Regions from separate parts of the Macrococcus psychrotolerans genome, predicted to be linked through region 2. Evidence: riboswitches for the same ligand, from Rfam matches in the RefSeq annotation. Region 2 holds a riboswitch; each other region holds the start of a gene.

Region 1 (7,089 bases), 390 kb from region 2:
ATTCCAGACCACCTTTGTTGAATAACTCCATTACAAGTGCATTATCCGACTTCATCACATAACCTTCCTGTAACGTCTTCGCGATGATTTGTAAACTATCTCCTTGAATAAAGAATTGACACCCTGCCCCTAATATTATACCGACGACAAGTGCTGGGACTGCCGGGACTTTAAGCGCCACAAGTACAATGACAGCCACAGGCACTAACAATAACCATGGTGATAATGTAAACTGCACTTCCATTGCTTTCGTGATTGAATCAATTTTTGTCGTATCTAAATGACCACCACTAAACTGACGACCAATAAAAAAGTATGCAATCAATGCAATAATAATACCCGGTATTGTTGTGAAAAACATATGCTTAATATGATCAAATAAATCTGTACCCGTTAAACCTGAAGCTAAATTCGTCGTGTCTGATAACGGACTCATCTTATCTCCAAAGTAGCTTCCTGAAATAACTGCACCCGCAATCATACCCGCTGGAATATCCATACTCAAACCGATTCCCATACCTGCAACACCTACTGTCGCCATTGTAGACCAGCTAGAACCAATTGCAAGTGCAACAATGCTACAAATAATACAAATTGTTACAAGGAACATTGAAGGAGAAATCATCTTCAAACCATAATAGATCATTGTTGCAACGATACCCCCACCAATCCATGCTCCAATGACTAAACCAACAAGGATGATGATGACAATTGCCGGTAGCGCCATCTTAATCCCTCTATACATCATTTCTTCAATTTGTTCCCAAGTAAAACCATGTCTATGTGCTACGATTGCTGCGACAGCAGTGCCGATCATCAATGGAATATGTGGTGCTTGCTTAAGTTTTACAACCCAAAGTAGCATACAGACAATCATAACAAGTAAAGGCACTAATGCCCAAAAAACATTAATATCTTTTCTTTCAAATGCTTTCTTTTCTTTCCCCATCCGTCATTCTCCCCTTTGTGAAAACGCTTTCTTGTTACATTTTAAAGTAATAAAGAAGAAAAATCTATAATAATTTTTCAAATCACTCCAAAAAAATAAATCTTCCTATAAAACATCTTTTTAATAGGAAGATTATCAAAATATTTGTTATTTTTCATCTGACTTAAGTTTGTCTACAACAATTGTAATAGCCATGCCAATCATAGTAATAAATGAGGCAGCAATTGCATTATCAGGGCCCACGAACATTTGGAGGAATAAATTATTATACATATCTAATTGCATTAAAACATCCATAAACGGCCTCCTATTTTTCATGCTATAATAAGTATACCTATTTTATCAGAAAATTCAAATTACAATTATATTACAAAATATAACCAAATGTATAAAGAATGGAAAACTAAAAAGGGGGGTAAAGTAATATTCAGTGGTATCGCTATTATCATGTCACTTATTCTCGTTTGATTTATTTATCATCGTATTCATTACTTCTCTACTTAAATTTAAAAGCACTAAAAATCAGGAGTTTCGCATCCTATGTTTTAGTGCTTTTAAATATTTTATATCTCAGGGTTGATTCGAACGTTCGTTAGCGACTTCTGGAGATTTTATATTTTTAGCGGCTGAACTCAGCAATAGTAAAGTGTAGTAAATTGAGTATTGACTCTAACTAAGATGTATATGTAGAAGATATCGAGTTAATCACAACTTTCCATCACATTAAATCAATATAAATATCATTATGTAATATCATAAAAAATATTAATTAAGAATTTTTTAATATTTATAGAATTTCATTGCTGCAGTAATATACTCTGGAAATGCAGCTTTAAATTCTGTCACATCAGAGGTTGTAATTCCTATAACCCTAAAATTTTTTGGTACTTCAAAGGTTGCGCCGCTTCCAACTGGTCCAATTGTCGCACGCTGTTGTTCTTCTAGCACAGGCAGCGATACTGTCGTTCCTTGTGATGCATAAACTAATGGTTTAAGTTGCTCAGTCGTCACATGGTCAATATGCTCTATGATAATTGTATCTGGCACTTCAGTGGCAAGTGCTTCAGTGATGATTCCGCGATTATATGTATAGTGTTGACCTGACTTAATATATTCCCCGTAAAGGTTTGCTTGTTTCCAAGTTGCATCCGCAATAAATAATTTAACTGCATGCGCATCTAATTTCATAAATTTAACAACTGTTTTCATCCCGTTTACATGCTGTGGCAGACTGAAGATATGAAAGAGCTTTTGCTGCACTGTTACGTCATGTTGTTCTAATGCAATGTTTTTTGTTGTATCTGATAATCGCTTTGCTTCAAAGAACTTCTTATCCATTGCTGCTTTTCGCGCGCTGTATTGTGCTGTTTCTATCACTTCATTTATGGAAGGTGCTGTAGGCGTCGCTTTCGTTTCAGAAGGTTCTAACATGGCTTGATATTGATTTTTAGTAATCTCTGTCACAGATTCATTCCATTTTTCGTCTAAGAAATATTGTGCACGCAACATCAGTTCACGATCTAATTCATAAATTGTTCGAGGTGTCACATCTTCGATATATTTAATGATAATTGCAGTTGCATCTGTTCTCCCAGGCACGGGTTTATTCCCATGCTTTCCTTTAACGACTTCTGCAATACCATATATCCCACGTTCCGGCTTCGTTTTATAGATAATGACCTTATCTTCTGGTTGCATCTCTCCATAATGTTTATAGCCTAAACGATGTACACCGTTAACGTTGCTGACATAAATGGTATACTCCATACCTGATTCAAATGGTATTTCTTCTTTCATTAAGAAGTAACGGTTAATTTTTTCTTTATACTGGCCGACATTAATAATTTTGTTATAGTCCGCTTCTGAGATCGGATTCAGCAACTGCTCTTTCATGCTTTGTATCGTCTCTTTTAAATTTTCATCTCGAATTAAATAGTCTTTCGTAAAAGGTGCAAGCTTTGTATCATATTTAAAATGAATTTTAATTTGTCCACGTCTTGGCTCTTCGACTTTAAGTACTTCTCCAGCCCCAAGTAAACCAATTTTATTTTGTACAAGGTAAAAGATGACGCGATCTCCAGGGTTTGCACGTTTAAATGCCTGGTATCCCTCATTCGGATTAAAATGCACTGTCGAATCAAAAACTGAGACTTGGTTCATCAAATCCTCAAAATGATTAAATCTATTATAACCGCAATTCAACCAAAAATAATTCACACAAATTCCTCCTAAATCCACTTATAATTCTTTTTATTTTACATTATCCTTCTTAAATAATACTGCAAGAAACGCAAGTAACACTGAAAATGACAGTTTCTTTTTCATTATACTCACCTACCATATATGTAATACTTGCTGCATGACTAAACTCATTACGATTACAACCATCCATGTGATTGCACCTAACGCTAGCGGTTTGATACCAACTTTGAAAAACTTGCCTATATCTACCGTCATACCTATTCCAGCTAAAGCTGTACTCATTAAGAATGTAGATAAAGTCTTAATATATGATGTGATATATTCCGGTATCGGAATAATACTTGCAACGATACTCGCTATGAAAAAATACAATATAAACCAAGGGAAGACCTTTTTTAAATTTACAGAGGATTGACCTGCCTGCAATAATGCGAATATTAAACAAATCGGTACTATCATAAGTGCACGTACAAGTTTGACGACCGTTGCTGTATCTCCAGCATCCTCACTAAATGCATAACCTGCTGCAACTACACTACTCGTATCGTTTATCGCTGTACCGGCAAAATATCCAAAGCCTGTATCACTAAATTGTAACCAGTGACCGACTGTCGGAAAGACAAATACTGCAATAATGTTAAATAGGAAAATTGTAGCAATAGAAAATGCAATCTCTTCATCTTTCGCTTTAATTATTGGACTTACTGCTGCAATTGCTGATCCCCCACAAATTGCTGTGCCTACGCCAATTAAAGTACTTAAACGCTGATTAACACCAAATAACTTGCCCACTAAAACACCCACACTTAAAGCGGCAGCGATGCTCGTGATGATGAGCGGAAAGGATGATGCACCTAGACTCAATGCTGCTTTAAAACTAAGCGTAAATCCCATCAGAATAATGCCGTATTGAAGTAACTTCTTACCACTATACTTAATACCTTCTTCATAAGGTGCTGTATTTATTAAATTGCCTATGATTATACCAATAATAATACTGAAGATCATACTACCAACTAACGGGAAAATATAACCCAAGTATGTGGCAATCAGTGCGACCAATAGACACAAAAACACTCCTTTAACCTTCATCACATCGCCTCCACTTTCTAGTTGAGTCTATTATATCTAACATGTGATGATATCTAAAGCACGAATTCATTATACCTATTGATTACGAACGTATGTTTGTTTATAATTAAAGGATATTGCTAAAAACGAGGTTTTAAATTGAATTTATTATTATTGTTTCTCACATTAAACTTTTCATCCTTTCAAAGTGATATGCCAAAGGTACCGGCGACCTTCGATCGTGCTATTGATGGAGACACAGTTTCATTGAAAATTAATAACCGCAAAAAGACAGTCCGTCTATTACTCATTGATACGCCTGAGTCAAAAAAACCAAATACACCCGTTCAGCCATATGCTCTTGAAGCGGCACGTTATACAGAATCACTTGTAAAGACTTGCGATCTTAGTGTCCAATACGACACAAAAGGGAAGAGAGATCGATACGGGAGAGAGTTAGTCTATCTTTACTGTGGTAATACAATGATTAATGAACAGCTGGTCAGACAAGGATACGCTCGAGTCGGCTATGTGTATCAACAGAAAGATTATTTAAATCGAATGCTGGCGGCAGAACGAAAGGCCAAAGCTGAAAGTTTAAAAATATGGTCTCTTAAAGGATATGTGAACGTTGACGGAGAAGGTTTTAATTCTACTAAAGAAGAAAGACAGCAAGAGACAGATATTATGCTGAAGATTAGAGAATCACTGCATCGCATACTAGATGCAGCGATAGATGGATTAATCAAAGGAATAAAGTCCGCCTTCACATCATAAGAAAATATGTTATAATGGAATAGAAAATAATTAAATAACGCATTCTTATAAAGAGAGATTGAGGGACAGGCCCAATGATATCTCAGCAACCGGTTCGCAAGAACACGGTGCTAATTCCTGCGGAGTAATCCGACTATAAGAACCTTACAACGCTTCTTATAGGAGGCGTTGTTTTTTTATCTTCAATACAATAAAAAGGGAGCGTTAATCATGAGAAATTTAGAAGATTATAGAGCATTAAAGCAGGAACTCACAAAATGGAACAGCATTACACCAACTAGTTATGCAGCGAGCATTGCACGAACAAACAAAATAAAAGAACTGAAACGCCAACTCGGTAATGATCAGTATGATGAGGCAGATGCACGTAACGATGAATTTCTATTACGCCATGAAATCAAATCGTTACATATCGAACTCGCACGAATCGAAAAACAACTCATCGATAAGTATCAAGCACTTCACAGTATTTCCTAAGCAGAATAAAATAAGAGATAGCAGACGCTATCTCTTTTTTAATGTATAAATACATATCTTGATACTTGCCATTGATTAAGCGTACGGTAACCAATCACCCCTACACCCGTTGCATAGTTCATCTCTGAAACAAGAATCGTGCCATCTGCGTTTACTCTTTCAACAAAAGCAACATGTCCATAATATCCATCAGACGTTTGTGCAATCGCACCATAGGCCGGCGTTTTATTTACAGTATAACCGTCTTTAATCGCACCATTTGCCCAATTACGTGCATGCCACCAATAAGTAGAAATTCCTTTTCCCATGGATGCTCGTTTATTAAACACGTACCATGTACATTGTCCGTTATCATATAAATTAGAATGTGCAAATACCGGTGTAACGAAATTGGTAACTGTAGTTGAAACAGGCGCATGTGATGCTACCGGACGCACAGTAGGTGTGCTTTGTACTCCATTACCTTTAACAACTAATCTCTGATTCGGAAATATTAAATCTGATGTCAGACCATTCAATGATTTAAGTTGTGCAACGGTGATGCCATAACGATTAGCAATTAAAGATAAATACTCACCAGGCTTCACAACATGGGATGTTGCATTACTTGTCACTGCAATTGGCCTTGTTGTGGATACTGCCGTTGTCGTTGTAGTTCCAGATACTTTAAGTCTTTGCCCAGGAAAAATTAAGTATCCTGTTAAATTATTCAGACGCATAAGTTCATTTACAGATGTATTGTAACGATACGCTATCAAAGATAAGCTATCTCCAGATACTACAGTATGTATCTTCCCACCACTCTGTACTGCAGGACGATTCACTGTTTGTACAGTAGTTGGTCTTGTATTGCTTACAGATCTTGATACTTGTAATGATTGATTCGGAAAAATCAAATTTGAAGACAAGTTGTTCAGTGTCTTAAGTTGAGCAACTGATGTGTTATATTGATTGGCAATAGACCATAGTGATTCCCCAGCTTTGACTCTGTGTTCCGCTGCGTCTGCTTGGTAAGAATAAGCTGATGCGGCGGCTGTAGCTGTTATAGCAGCGAAAGTTAATTTCTTCTTCATACAAGTCCTCCGTATAATAATTGTTAAAAAATAAGATATTTATATTATTACACAAAATATATATGCATAATATTACAGTTTCCTTTCAATTTTAAAGTTTTCTCCAAAAACGAACTATTTTAGCACATATACCTATTAAAACATTTAGCTTTGAAAAACGTTGATATATCAATAATTAGATCGATTCATTAAAATAAAGCCATTATAATATTTCGACATTTTTTAAGTATCTCAATAACAATCTTTACATTTCCTTGTTACGATAAGTATTAATAATACAATATTCTGATTAAATTTTATTGTTTTACTATCATATCAATAAAACTTGTAACAATTTTGCAATATTATATATGAGGTTCATTATTTTATCATTTTATGGCTAATTTTCGTATCTATTCGTTAACCATGATATAATTGTCTCATCATTTAAGAAAAAGGATGAATTGTATGAAGCCTACTGCACCAAAATATAATTTCCATGACATAAAAGAACTAAAATTCGGAGAAGAAATTGGTAACTCTGTATCTCATGGTGTGCCT
Region 2 (7,089 bases):
TCAGCTATCAGATTCCGTATTTCGCAACTGCTGCAATATTAACCGTTATTGCTTTGTTCTGTCTATTCACTATTAAGGAAACATTACAGCATTCTAGTGATACAGAACAGACTACTGTGAACACTAAACTGTTAACTCCGGCAATCTATATGCTCTTATTATCAACATTTATTGTGACGTTTACGATGAGTGGGATGGAGAGCTCATTTCAGCTCTTTGAAATAGAGAAGATTAATATTACTGCAACACAAATGGGAATGCTCTTTATGATTGGCGGGCTTGTTAATGCTGGATTACAAGGTGGGTACTTACGTAAAGTGAAGCACGGTCAAGAAAAACCAGTGATCATAACAGGACAATTGATTACAATTGTTGCATTTATTATGCTGCCTTTTTCCATGAATTTATTTTATGCCGGACTCTGTCTTGTGCTCCTTATGTCTGGTAATGCCCTTGTAAGAACATTACTGACGAGTCAATTGACGAAAGAAACTTCGAATAATAAAATGGGAAAACTTACTTCTATCAGTTACAGTATGGATAGTTTAGGTCGTATTCTCGGTCCTTTGTTATTTACTGCACTGCTTTCCAGAAATTTAGAAATGCCATTTTATTTCGGTGCACTCACTTCCGTACTTGGTTTAATCCTACTATTTATTTATTATAAGAAAGGAAGAGTCGTATGATTATATTAATTATTTTACTTATGATGATGTATCTGATCGTAAGTTATACAAGCATCTATATGATTAACATGCGTCTGCTGGATTTTTTAAGAATCATACTTGGTGCTGTGTTCGTTGTCTTCATCTTCGTTGCACTGATGCATCTTGGAACGATAAAGTTCTGGATTACATTACTTGCACTTTGTTTATTTTTAAATATAGAGATTTCTAACTATAAATTTAAGTTTAATGACCAGAAAGCAAAGCTAATTCTTAATCTCTTCTCTATCGTTATGGCGCTAATGATTATCGTACTTTGTGCGATATACCTATAAAATAAGAACTTACAAAGTAATGCTTTGTAAGTTCTTATTTTATATATAATTCTTTTGTATTTTTTAAGCGCTCAAGCAGTTCATCTATCAACAGATCATCAATCGCAAGTGAGATTCTAATGTAATTCTTACCGCGTGATCCAAACGGGATTCCTGGAGTTACTAATATTGATTCTTGCTTTAATAAATAATCTGTATACGCTTCCCCCTCAAAACCGTCTGGCACTCGTACCCATAAAAATATACCACCGTCCATCGGCTCAAATGGAATTTGAAGTTGTTTTAAATACGCTGTCACTTTATCGCGTCGTGCTTTAAATATATTGTTTTGACTTTCTAGATAAGGTTCTCCTAGTTCGAGCGCTGCTTTCGCTGCGTCTTGTACAACGCCCCACATACCAACTTGAGTATGATCCTGAAAATAGTTCAGAGCACTCACAATCTCTTTATTCCCTACAGCAAATCCGACACGTACACCGGACATATTAAAGCCTTTAGATAACGAATATATTTCTACAGCAACTTCTTTCGCATGAGGTGAAGCAAGAATGCTTGGATTCTTACCATTAAATCCAAAAGCAGCATAGGCAAAGTCATGGACGATCTTTGTTTCAGTATCTTTAAAACGCATAATTGTATCATCAAAGAATGCTTGAGTCGCTACTGCCCCAGTTGGATTAGATGGATAGTTAAGATAAATCAGCTTTGTATTATTAAGTTGCGCTTTATCTATATTATCAAAGTCAGGTAGGTAATGATTTTCAGGGTGTAATGGCAATTCATAATGTAATCCTCGAGCAAGCTTTACACCAGCAAGATAATCCGTATATCCAGGATTAGGGAGTAATACACCTTCACCAGGTTCAATGACACATGTAGGGATATGAACAAGACCATTTTTCGTACCATAAAGAATACAAATTTCATCATCCTCCAATGAAACATCATAGACATCTTTATAAAACTTCTGAATCTCTTTCTTCAATGCCTCCTTGCCACGGAATACGCCGTATCTATGGTTATCAGGATTGACAATGGCATCTTGTAAAGCTTTCAGCACCGTACGATCCACTTGTTGGTCAGGGATACCAACTGCTGTATTAATCAATGGTTTATCCCCGACTTCAAGCTTCCTACCCATCGTCTTACCAAAATAACTTTCAGGTATTGAACTTAATAATTTAGAACTCACAGACATTCGCTCCTTTTAAAATAGAAAAGCGTCATTGCTTCAGTAGCAATGACGCCGATGTGGCACTTATCTACCAAGCATATGCTTGCTGGATTTAGCACAGTACTTAAAGCCTGTTGCTGAAGTATCATAGGGCCAGTTCCCTCCACTTCTCTGGATAAGAAATATTTAATTGGTGATATCACTATAGTATAGTTCAAACAATACGTCAACTGTATTCAGAATATTTTATCTATTATCTTTAATATGCACACGTGTTGACGCATCATGCGTTGGTATAAATGGATTAATCTTTTTTTCATCTTTCGTAAATCTCTGCTTCAAGTTCATTAATATTTCATACACTACAGGGACAACGATTAATGTTAATAATGTTGAAGAAGTCAATCCACCGATTACTGTTACAGCAAGTGCCTTAGAAATAAGCACAGAGCCGTCTCCTCCAAACAGTAATGGTAACAATGCGCCTACTGTAGCAAGTGCAGTCATCAAGATTGGACGCACACGAGTCATCGCTGCTTCAAGCAATGCATCACGTGTTGATAATCCTTCTGCTTCTTTATTGATAACGCGATCAATCAGCACAATCGCATTCGTAACAACGATACCAATGAGCATGAGCATACCAATCATCGATGGTACAGAAAGCGTCTCCCCAAACGCGAGAAGTCCTAATATTACCCCGATAATCGTAAACGGTAACGAGAATAATATGGCAAGTGGCGCAAGTCCTCCTTTAAATGTCAGTACAAGTATCAGGTAAACGATTCCGATAGCGGCAAGCATCGCAAGTCCGAGTTGAGAGAAGCTCTCGCCGATATCTTCACTCGTTCCTCCAATATGTACATCAACATTTGAAGGGTGTTTTAATGCGTTTACTTTCTTTGCAACATCTTGTGTAGCCTGGCTAACATCTTTTCCTTTAATCTTACCTTCTACTGTAGCCGATATATTACCGTCTTCACGTTTAATTGTATCTGACGTCTTTCCTTCTTCAATCGTTACGACATCGCTCAACTTAATCTCTTTACCGAGTGGTGAAGTAATCTTTGTATTCTCTAATTTATCTTTTGTCCATTTTGATTCTTTTTCTTTTGTCAGAACAACATCTGTCGACTTGCCATTATCACCTATTTTAGTGACAACTTTATTATCACTACGTTGATTTAATGCCATTGCAATCTGACCTGCAGTTAGTCCGCGTTCAGATAACTTGTTATGATCTACCTTTAATGTATATGCATCATAACTATCCGTTAATGATGAACTTACATTCGTAACAGTATTAACGTCTTTCATTTCTTTCTCAAGCTGCTCTGTAACCGGTCTTATTTCATTCATCGATGGACCGTTAACAGTAACCGTTACTGTATTGGTCGAACCACCCGTTGCAAAATCCTGGTTCTTCCAAGTTCCTTCATGTTTGAAAGAAGCGATTTTGTTCAATACACGTTCCGCTTCACTTTCCCACTTTGGTGTATCCTTCTTATATTCAACCATCATTGCCATATCGTTAGTAGCAACCGGGTTAAATGGATTTTCTCCTCCAACTGAGTACTGAATATTTACTACATCGTTATTCTCAGCTAAAGTTTTCTGAACTTGCTCACCTTTTTTTACAACCTCTTCTTCAGTTTCACCAGGTTTAGGCTTGTAAGTTAATGCAAGAAACTTATCTTCCCCTGTTGAAATGAATGACGTCCCTAGAAATGGCGTTAAGAACAAGCTACCAAGGAGGAGACCGATACTTAATAGTGAGACGATAAGCTTATGTTTTAAAGACCATTCTAATACTTTATGATAGAAACTTGCAATACGCCCTACCTTTGCTTCATCATCATGATGCCCTTTAATACCATTCTTAAAGAATGTATGTCCAAGCATCGGTACAATCGTAATTGCAATTAATAATGAGGCCAACAATGCAAATACGACTGTATAAGCAAAAGGTCTAAAGATTTCACCGATAGAACCCGACACCAGTCCAAGTGGTAAGAATACTGCAATTGTGACCATCGTCGAACTCATAATCGGTATAAACATCTCTTTAGTCGCGCTGCTAATTAACTCAGAACCACTCAATTTCTCTTTAGGGTCAGACATACGTCGGAATATATTCTCGATAACGACGATAGAGTCATCAATAACACGGCCAATTGCAACTGTCATCGCTCCAAGTGTCATAATATTAAGTGAAATATCCATCTGTTTAAGGATTAACATTGCCATTAATATAGACATCGGAATGGATACGACCGCAATCATCGTTGAACGGATATTTCTTAGGAACACGAGTATCATGATCACTGCAAACAATGCTCCAATAATTGCTTTTTCTGCCATCGTTTTTACAGAGTCTTCAATCGGTTTTGCCTGATCCATCATCAGTACAGCATTAATATCTTTATTATTCTTCTTAAATTCCTTTACTTTATCTTTTACATCGTTTGCTAACGCTACAGTATTCGCATCATCTGACTTAATGACTTGTATGCTTAGTGAATCTTTACCATTTGTCTTAGAAATAGATTCACGACTCTCTACATTTTTAATCGTAGCAATGTCAGAAAGCATTACTGTTGGTACTTTACCGGCCTGCATCATCTTCGCAAGCGCCGCCTGTTCTTCAGGTGAGGCTTTAGCAGTATCAGCTTGATTATCTCCGCCTGATAATGGGATCTTTAAATCTTTAAGAGCATCCACACTAGTAAATTGACCATTTACGATGATACTCTTTAAATTGCTACCAAACGTATATAATCCAAGTGGTGCATCGGTTGTAGCACCTTTAATGAATTGAAGTACAGACTCTTCTGTTAAATTATTTTTCTTTAACTTCTTATCATCAAATTGTAGCTCAACTTGTTCAACTTCTTGTCCAGAAAACGTTACATTTGTAACACCTTCTACACCTTCAATTTCTGGAACTAAATCTTCTTTAATACGCTTTGTCAGATTTTTAATATCTGCCTTATCGCTTGAAAGTGAATAGCTAATGATTGGGAAAGTGTACATCGACATTTGTGAAATCTGTTTCTCTTGCGCACCTTCTGGAAGATCAACCTTCTCAATTTGTTTCTCTAATTCTGATTGCGCTTTGTCCATATCTGTTCCAAACTTATATTGAACAGTGACTGCAGATGCATTCTCTAACGATTGACTCGTTACTTTATCTACGCTCGATAAATTTTTAACCTTCTTCTCTATTGGATCTGTAACACCATTTAACACGTCTTCAGGTGTAGCACCTGGGTAAGGTGTTGTAATAGAAATTACAGGTGTCGACATACTCGGCAGCATTTCCATCTTCATCTTCATTGCACTATATACGCCGGCACTTAGGATAATGAGTGTCATTAACCATACTGCAAGTTTATTATGCAAAGAAAAATCAATAATTTTCTTTATCAAAGTCTTTCCTCCATTTATACGAATTTTATGTATTTATTGTAGCTTTATTATTTAAAATTTACCAATATCCTTATCTTGTTTGTGTATAATATTGATATATCGCATGTGTCCCTGTCGTTTCTTTTAGTTCATCGGAAAGACTACGATATAACTTATAACTCAATTCGAGACCGGGAAGTTCGATACCCATCTTCTTTGTTTCTTCAAGCGCGATGCTCATATCTTTCAGGAAGTGATGCGTATAAAATCCAGGAGTATAGTCTTCTTTTAAAATTCTTGGAGCCAAGTGAGATAATGACCAACTTCCTGCCGCTCCTTTACTGATTGTTTCTAGCACTTTTTCAACATCTAACCCTGCTTTATGTGCATAATACAGACTTTCAGCCATACCGATCATATTTGTAGCGATAGCAATTTGATTCGCCATCTTTGTATGTTGACCCTTTCCTGCATCACCAAAGTATGTCACCGAACTACTGAATTTATCGATTAAAGGTTTTACTCTATCAAATATCGCTTCATCTCCACCAACCATTACACTCAAGGTTCCATTCCTGGCACCAATATCTCCACCACTTACAGGTGCATCTAACACATATATTCCTTTCTTATTTGCTTCTTGATTAATCTTTTGGGCAAGTGCAGGACTACTCGTTGTACAGTCAATAAATATTTGACCTTGTTTACCATTATTAATCAATCCATCTGGTGCAAGATAGATAGCTTCTACATCAACCGGATAGCCAAGCATCGTAAAGACAATATCGGATTGTGCTACAACTTCAGTAGGCGTATCGCACCATATATGTCCTTGTTCGATTAGTGCCATTGCTTTTTCTTTCGTACGGTTATAAATATATAGTTTGTCCCCTATATGCTCAGCCATACTTTTTCCCATTACACCTGTTCCAATAAAACCAATTTTCATTTTGAAAACCTCTCTTGTCATATTGTATTGATAATTTACAGTTATATATTACAATTATAGGTAAAGGAGTGAAAAGAATGCAAAAAGTAATTATGTTTTTACTTATCATTATGCAAACTGTGTTTATAAGCAGCTATTTTGTTCATAGCGGTATCGTATTTTTAACAACATATTTCTGGATGGTTTTTTGCATCATTACGTTTTTCTCAGGTATACAATATCACTTTACAACCGATCAGAACTTGATGAACAACTTCACTTATAGAATTCTTTCTATACTTTTAACAGCATTTAGTTTATTCAACTTCTTTTTTATTCTATATATCACCTTTATTGATCCATATCTTTATATGGAAACGAAGGTGAGTGTCTTTAAATTTTTTAGTGAATAAAAAAGAGTGGTGTTTACTTGTCATCACTCTTTTCTGTACTGCATCCAATTGCTTCGTTACAGCATTTTCAACATTACCTCAAAATACTGCTATCTTCTCTTATTAATCTTCTTCGTCAACGCTTTTACTTTTGGCTTCGCAACTTCAATTAATGTATAAACAGGTT
Region 3 (7,089 bases), 730 kb from region 2:
ATATAGGCATTGGCAGAAGCTTTTATAGAACATAGAGAAGTAATGTAAGAGGAGTTAATATTCAAAAAATAAAATTGTGATATTTTAACAAATGTGTTTATAATTATATATAAAAATATAAAGGAATGTTTATTAAGTATGAAAACAAATAAAGATGTTGTTTACACTGGTTTAGGAGGATTTTTCAGTATTATACTCATTCAATTTTTAATGAGCTATTTAACTACAGGAAATGTGTGGGAATGGTATGAAATATCTAATAATGTTATTCCCTTTTTAGTGTTTTTCATAATAGTTTTAATTATTATTAAAGAATATAATGTTAGGAAAATAAATCGATAGAAAAGTTTAATTCATTAGCTAATGCATATAGTATATATAATAGTTTTACTTTTATTCTAGGATATTATGTCTCGTCAGAATTATACGGGACAACCTCTAGTTTGCGCATAGGAAATCTCCAACTTAAAATTGATTCAAATTAATATATATGTAATAACATAACAGGCATTGGAGGCTTTATGGATTACTATCAACTTATGTCCAGAGATATTATCGAACAAAATTTAGATTTCGAACATATTGAACTCGTAAAAAATCAAAGTCGTTTTATAGATAATGATAAACTCAATCACGCTGTATTTGAACAGGTAAGATTTGAAATGGCGGATTATTTTCATGTTTTATTCAAAGATGTTGAACAGATAAAGATAATATTTTGTGTTGCATATAAAGATAGGTATTATCGTTTAAATTTAATAAAGTATTTTAAGCAATTTGAACGATTTAATTTTAGTCTCTATCATAATGAACTAAGTGATAATTGTCATCAATATGCATATATTATTAACAAACGTGATTTGAATTTACAAAAATTAGTTAAAGATATTTGTTATCAAGATTTTGCGTATGAATCTCAAACCTTTAGAAAAGCATCTGTTTTAACAATAATTACAAATTTAGATGAAGATATATTTTACTACCCCTATGATGATCGGGGCGTTGTCATATATAAGAAATGAAAAGAAGGTATCTGAAAATTACTCAGATACCTTCTTTTCATTGACAATAATATCACCAGGCTGACAATCAAGATAGTCGCATATTGCTTCTAAAGTGCTAAAACGAACTGCCTTTGCTTTTCCAGTCTTTAATATGGATAGATTTGCGATTGTAACATCAACCGCCTTTGATAATTCAGTTAAAGAAACACCTCGCTCTTTTAATACTTCATCTAACTTTATTTTGATCATAGTATACACCTATATTGTTAAGTCGTTTTCTTCTTTAATTTTTTTTGATTCTTCGTATATAAATAGTGAAGAAAGAATTACTATACCTAAAATAAATAATAACAGATTTGTTTCTACTGTAGTATTTAATAATGTTGAATATTCTACAGATGCATTAAGATATTTCTTAGCTAAGTTAAGACCTCCATAGCCAATCGTTAATATCGCAATGAGCATTAATTTATCATGATTGATTGTATTAAAATAATCTGCAATATCCACTTTTTGCATAAGTTGAAAAGTGAATATTAAAATCATTAATAAAATTATGCATTGAATAATATAGATTCCAAAGTAATATAAACCTCGATTTGAAAAATGCCATAGATCATTACTAATTGAATTTGAGAAGAATTCTGAAATCGTCACTATAGAAGTAAGTAGTGTGACAATAAATGCTAAAATTACAAAGTACTTTGTGAACTTTAAAGATGTGATACTTTTATTCATTAAAATCTCTCCTTTATCGTTTATCAATAAAAATATAACATTATATTTATCGAAAAACAATAAATTTATTGTTTTTCGATAAAAAATTATATATGTGATATCGAAAGCGGGAATATTTTTATGGGACTATCTATTTAGGTGGACTGTACAAATGGCTGATAAATCATTGTTGTAGATTGAAAATTATCGTATAATATGAAATTTATTTTAATGTAATAAATATAGGATAGTTACAATTTGTGTTTTAATTTTTACTTTCAATACAATATATGAAATTTAAATTTTAAATGCAAAGGAGAAAATATTATGACCGAGAGAAATAATAACTGGCCACCAAAGCACCATGGTGAACATAATCCTGCTGGCCGCACGGGTAATACTGATTTTGATGCACCGGGTCTAAAGGGGAGAGAAGACGAAACTTATGAAAAAGCGGCCTTTGGTGGAGCGGATTTTAATGATGCTAGGAATTTAAAGAAATAAAGATATTATGATAGTAACAGTAATCCTTACTTTTAAATTTTCTTACTTACTCCGCCACCGTCTCTCTTCTATTGTATGCTTGCTTAGGCATACACTTTCATAAAATACATGTTTTGAAATATGTAAAAGAGGTATATAGTAACAGATTCAAAATTTGTACTAGATGGGGGTTTCTATATATGAAAGCAGTAACTTATCAAGGACACAAGAAGATGGTAACGAAAGAAGTCGAAGATGCTAAGATTATCGAATCCACTGATGCGATTATTAAGATAACAGCTTCAGGTATTTGTGGATCAGATTTACATTTATATCACCAAGGTGACTTATTCATGGAACCTGGTTTTGTTATCGGACATGAACCTATGGGGATTGTCGAAGAAGTAGGTAAGGATGTAAAGAACCTGAAGAAGGGTGATCGTGTCGTTATTCCTTTTAATATTGGCTGTGGTGAATGTTTCTACTGTCAGCATGACATGGAATCTCAATGTGATAATTCTAATGAGACGCCTGCTAACTGGAAGTTAGATAACGGCGGATTATTTGGTTTCGGTAACCTTCATGGCAATCATTGGGGTGGACAGGCAGAGTATTTAAGAGTACCACATGCTGACTTCTCTTCATTTAAGGTGCCAGATAATAACTTAAAGGATGAGCAGGTATTATTCTTATCAGACGTTGCACCTACTGCATACTGGAGTGTAGAACATGCAGGCGTTAAACCAGGAGACACTGTAATTGTGTTAGGTTGTGGTCCTATTGGATTAATGGCACAGAAGTTCGCAAAATTAAAAGGTGCTGAAAGAGTTATTGCAATCGATAATGTACAACACCGTCTTGATCATGCGAAAAAGTATAACGGTGCTGAAGTGTATAACTTTGATGAAGAGAAAGAAATTGGAAAGTTGCTTAAAGAAAAGACACAAGGTGGCGCAGATGTTGTCATTGACTGTGTAGGTATGGACGGGCAACAATCAAGTCCAGAACCGAAGTTATCAAGACGTTCTCAGCAACGTGGCACAATTAGCCCGATCATTACAGCTGCTGAATCTGTAAGAAAATTTGGTACAATCCAGCTTACGGGAATCTACGGTACTCCTGCAGATAATTTCCCGCTTGATCTGATCTTTAACCGTAACGTTAGGGTGACAAGTGGACAAGCACCTGTAATTCACTTAATGCCTAAACTCTATCAGATGATTAAAGACGAAGTATTTGATCCTACAGAGATCATCACCCATACTTTCCCACTAGAAAAAGCTGATGAAGCTTATAAAGTATTCGATAAGAAGAAAGACAACAATATCAAAGTTATACTTAAGCCTGAATAGATGATAGCAAGCGTTTAAATATAGAAGGAAATCTCAGTGATGATCAATCACTGAGATTTCCTTTTTCTATATATGCTCTATCGTAATCTTCAGGCCCTCTACGACAAACTCTATTTTCTTCTCTCGTTCTTTACTGACGGAAGGAAGCTGGTGCTCTGTTTCGATTTCTCTAAGTTCACGTTCCAGCTCATTGATCTTGCCGACCTTATGCATATTAGAAGCATAGGAATTCGGCTTTCTCTTTCTTACCTCATACAATTCTGCTAATACATCTGCTCTTGTTCTCATACAAAACACTCCTTATAAAATGATTACAATAAAAATAAGCTCATCTTAAAGTAAGAAGAGCTTTGTTAAGAACTTCTTATCTTTCAAGATTACATCTTGTTGGAATTAGCACAGTGCATAAGCCTGCTGCTGAGGTTTCATAGGGCCAAGTCCCTCCACCTACTCTAAATAAGATACGAGCTATTTTTTTGTATATTTATTATAACATACTTTGCTAAAGTTGAAAATTATATATATTATTAAAATATGGATTATAGTGGAAGGAGTGACACCATGTCATCTATTATTAGTGCTGGATATGATATTTTAAATAAACAGTTGTCGCCATTCATGCAGTTTAAGAATCAACATCGCGTGAGGTTTTACGAATCGCGTTTAACGTATTTTAAATATCGAAGATTAGTGGGTCATATCTTTGGTGGAGATGTTAATTTATTATATTTATCAAGTGCCTACAATAAATGTAATTTCAGATTATGGACGGTATTGAATATTTCAAATTATCAGGAATATAAGATAGAACAGAATCACTATGATCTAGTAGTGATGATGGCGAATATTAATCATCTGAGTCAATCAGATGCGGTAAACTATATCAAATATACGAAAGTTAAAGAAAACCATCCATTTATCAGTTATTTGTATAACGAGCAGACTTTCATTAGACTCAGTCCATTCTATATTGATATCATCTCTGAAGATACATCAGTCATTGAATGGATCAAGCGTGAGTTTGAACGAGAATATGCACACGACTTCGATATAAATGAAGTGATATCGGAAGCAGAGTGGTATGGTAAGTAACGAATAAGACAATTAAAATTATAATCGCATAGAGTATAATTGTACTCTATATCGTGTCTGGCATTATTGCGTGGATATATGTGAAAAATAACCATCCCATAAATAATTTATGGGATGGTTATTTTAATTCATACGTTGTGTAAATATTAATATAAATATTAAAAGTAACAGCAATGAATATAAAAAGGCTTTACCTGTATGTTTTTCCAGCGTTGCTTTATAAAGCAGTGTAGTCACTAAACCAACTGCTGCAATGTCCATAACATATTCAAACACAGGGATAAATATTTTAATTATTAAACCAAGTCCTAATAACCCTAGGAATATATTTTGTACCATTTCAATTTTATTTTTCTTTTGCTCTTCAATCATTCCGGAACCTTCTTTCTAATATAGAATATATATACAAACACGCTTAAGAAGAAGTAGTAAAATGCACATACACCGAGGCCATCGACATATGCTTCTGATAAACTTCTATTTCCTATCGCTGCAAATATCAAGCTGCCAGCGACCCAAACGATAGGTATGATTATAAAGTTGAATAAGAATAAGACTTTAATCACCATTATGAAGACTCCTAACACTATTTTCTATATTTTAACAAAAAAATAAAAAATATTAAATTATAGTCTATCTTTTTCGTACAAGTTGATTATAATAATAGTAAAATAAATTATTCTGGAGGAAAAAATGAAGCGTATTAAAATCTTTACTATTTTATTATTATTGTTTTCTTTTTACCCAGCTACTCAATCACACGCCATTTCAAAGAAAATTCCGGTGAAGTTTGTATCAGTAGTTGATGGTGATACTGTACGCGTTAAGCAAGGTAACAAAGCAATCACACTTCGTTTGTTGCTTATTGATACACCTGAATCGAAGGATCCAAAGAAACCTGTTCAGCCATATGCGGTAGAAGCGGGGAAATATTTGGATAGCTACTTACGTTATGCGAATCTTTCGATGCAGTATGATAACAATCAAAAGACAGACCGTTATGGCCGTCATCTTGTATATCTATATGCCAACAATCGTTTAGTCAATGATGAAATGGTACGTTCAGGATATGCACGTATAGGCTACGTCTATTCTCAGAAGTATTATCTAAATGCACTTAAGAAAACCGAGTCGGTTGCGAAGGCTAAGAAACTTCGTATCTGGTCGATTCCTGGGTATGTGAATACACGTGGTGAAGGATTTATCTATAATCCGAAGAAGCCCGTCGTTAAACAAGCACCAAAACCAGCAGCTAAGCCAGCTGCAAAACCAGTTGCGAAACAGCCTGCAACAAAAGCTGGCTATCCAACTTCAAAATACCGTAAAGGTGCACCGAAGACATTTAAAAATTGTACGGCAATGAAAAAATACTATCCATATGGCGTGACAATTCATCATATCTCTTATAACAAGAAACATGATCGTGATAATGACAAGCTCGCTTGTGAAGCATCAAACGTAGCATACCAGCCATGGATGAAGAATAACTAAAAGCAATCCTGAGTGGATTGCTTTTTTTGTGCAATAGGAATTGAAGCATGTTGGAGAGTGTGGGCTACTACAGGAAATTATTCCGCTTTTTTTAGTAGGTCGTAGACGCTGCGCGCCATATCTTTGTTTTATAACAATACTAATAAACTACGTCTTACAGGAATCTGTAAGACGTTTTGAGTTTGGTCAATTATTCATGACTTCGGCTGCTATATAGAAGAAATGTGTTATAAGTGTAATTATTCTATTTTTACAATGTATATTGGAGAATAAAAAAGGAAATATGCTCTCATTTCATTATAAAAATTTACAAAATACAGTGATTTATGTCACAAAATAGAAAGAAATTTAGGGTATAATTACATATATTTTTATTATGTGAATATAACAAAAATATATGTAAAAAACCTATTATAAACCCTTATTAAAGAGTTTTATTAGATTTTAAAGAGTTTGAAGTTTTATTATATAATAACTTCCTTTTTGTAATGATTAAAAATAGGTAAAGTATATTTCTATATTTTGTGAATTTTTTCTTGTTTTTATTTATTTTTTTGTATAATTCAAATAGTGTTCAAAAAAATGAGTAGGGGAAGATTTAAAATGAAAAAATATTGTTTATTTTTGTTGTATTGTCCATGATTATATCTTTGGCAACTCCAAATGTAACATTAGCTCAAGATTTAACTCAAAATATAATAAAAGATATCAAGATAGAAAACGACAAAACTACATACACAAATCGAGATCATGTTAAAATTACAGTGGATTTTGATGCGTCAGGTAGAACGATTGAACAAGGAGATGTGATGCTTGTTCAGTTGCCGGATGAACTGAAAGGATTTGAAACGAGTATGAACCTTTCAAACGCTGATGGTAAAGTTCTAGGAAATTGTAATGTCACTACAAACAATATTACATGCAAATTCAATGAAAACGTAAAGGATCTC

Evidence for each region. Region 2 has a riboswitch for S-adenosylmethionine ahead of QA539_RS01030 (aminotransferase class I/II-fold pyridoxal phosphate-dependent enzyme). Riboswitches for the same ligand answer to the same signal wherever they lie in the genome.
Region 1: another riboswitch for S-adenosylmethionine. It lies ahead of QA539_RS09755 (hypothetical protein); the one in region 2 lies ahead of QA539_RS01030 (aminotransferase class I/II-fold pyridoxal phosphate-dependent enzyme).
Region 3: another riboswitch for S-adenosylmethionine. It lies ahead of QA539_RS07735 (hypothetical protein); the one in region 2 lies ahead of QA539_RS01030 (aminotransferase class I/II-fold pyridoxal phosphate-dependent enzyme).

What each region holds. Positions count from the first base shown of each region.
Region 1 covers NZ_CP124591.1:1,855,088-1,862,176, forward strand. The annotation lists gene nhaC (Na+/H+ antiporter NhaC) at 1-949, opposite strand, end outside; gene QA539_RS09735 (hypothetical protein) at 1,097-1,246, opposite strand; gene QA539_RS09740 (EVE domain-containing protein) at 1,730-3,166, opposite strand; gene QA539_RS09745 (YeiH family protein) at 3,284-4,243, opposite strand; gene QA539_RS09750 (thermonuclease family protein) at 4,382-4,999, shown strand; SAM riboswitch class I at 5,042-5,141, shown strand; gene QA539_RS09755 (hypothetical protein) at 5,210-5,476, shown strand; gene QA539_RS09760 (LysM peptidoglycan-binding domain-containing protein) at 5,515-6,549, opposite strand; gene trhA (PAQR family membrane homeostasis protein TrhA) at 6,997-7,089, shown strand, end outside.
Region 2 covers NZ_CP124591.1:203,973-211,061, reverse strand. The annotation lists gene QA539_RS01040 (MFS transporter) at 1-686, shown strand, start outside; gene QA539_RS01035 (hypothetical protein) at 683-1,000, shown strand; gene QA539_RS01030 (aminotransferase class I/II-fold pyridoxal phosphate-dependent enzyme) at 1,035-2,198, opposite strand; SAM riboswitch class I at 2,256-2,356, opposite strand; gene QA539_RS01025 (efflux RND transporter permease subunit) at 2,421-5,603, opposite strand; gene QA539_RS01020 (NAD(P)-dependent oxidoreductase) at 5,674-6,531, opposite strand; gene QA539_RS01015 (hypothetical protein) at 6,609-6,923, shown strand; gene QA539_RS01010 (lipid II:glycine glycyltransferase FemX) at 7,013-7,089, opposite strand, start outside.
Region 3 covers NZ_CP124591.1:1,513,331-1,520,419, reverse strand. The annotation lists gene QA539_RS07760 (DUF3885 domain-containing protein) at 522-1,022, shown strand; gene QA539_RS07755 (helix-turn-helix domain-containing protein) at 1,041-1,253, opposite strand; gene QA539_RS07750 (hypothetical protein) at 1,263-1,742, opposite strand; gene QA539_RS07745 (hypothetical protein) at 2,049-2,225, shown strand; gene QA539_RS07740 (zinc-dependent alcohol dehydrogenase) at 2,405-3,556, shown strand; gene QA539_RS07735 (hypothetical protein) at 3,623-3,844, opposite strand; SAM riboswitch class I at 3,918-4,019, opposite strand; gene QA539_RS07730 (hypothetical protein) at 4,118-4,648, shown strand; gene QA539_RS07725 (hypothetical protein) at 4,772-5,020, opposite strand; gene QA539_RS07720 (hypothetical protein) at 5,017-5,217, opposite strand; gene QA539_RS07715 (thermonuclease family protein) at 5,342-6,139, shown strand; gene QA539_RS07710 (Ig-like domain-containing protein) at 6,790-7,089, shown strand, end outside.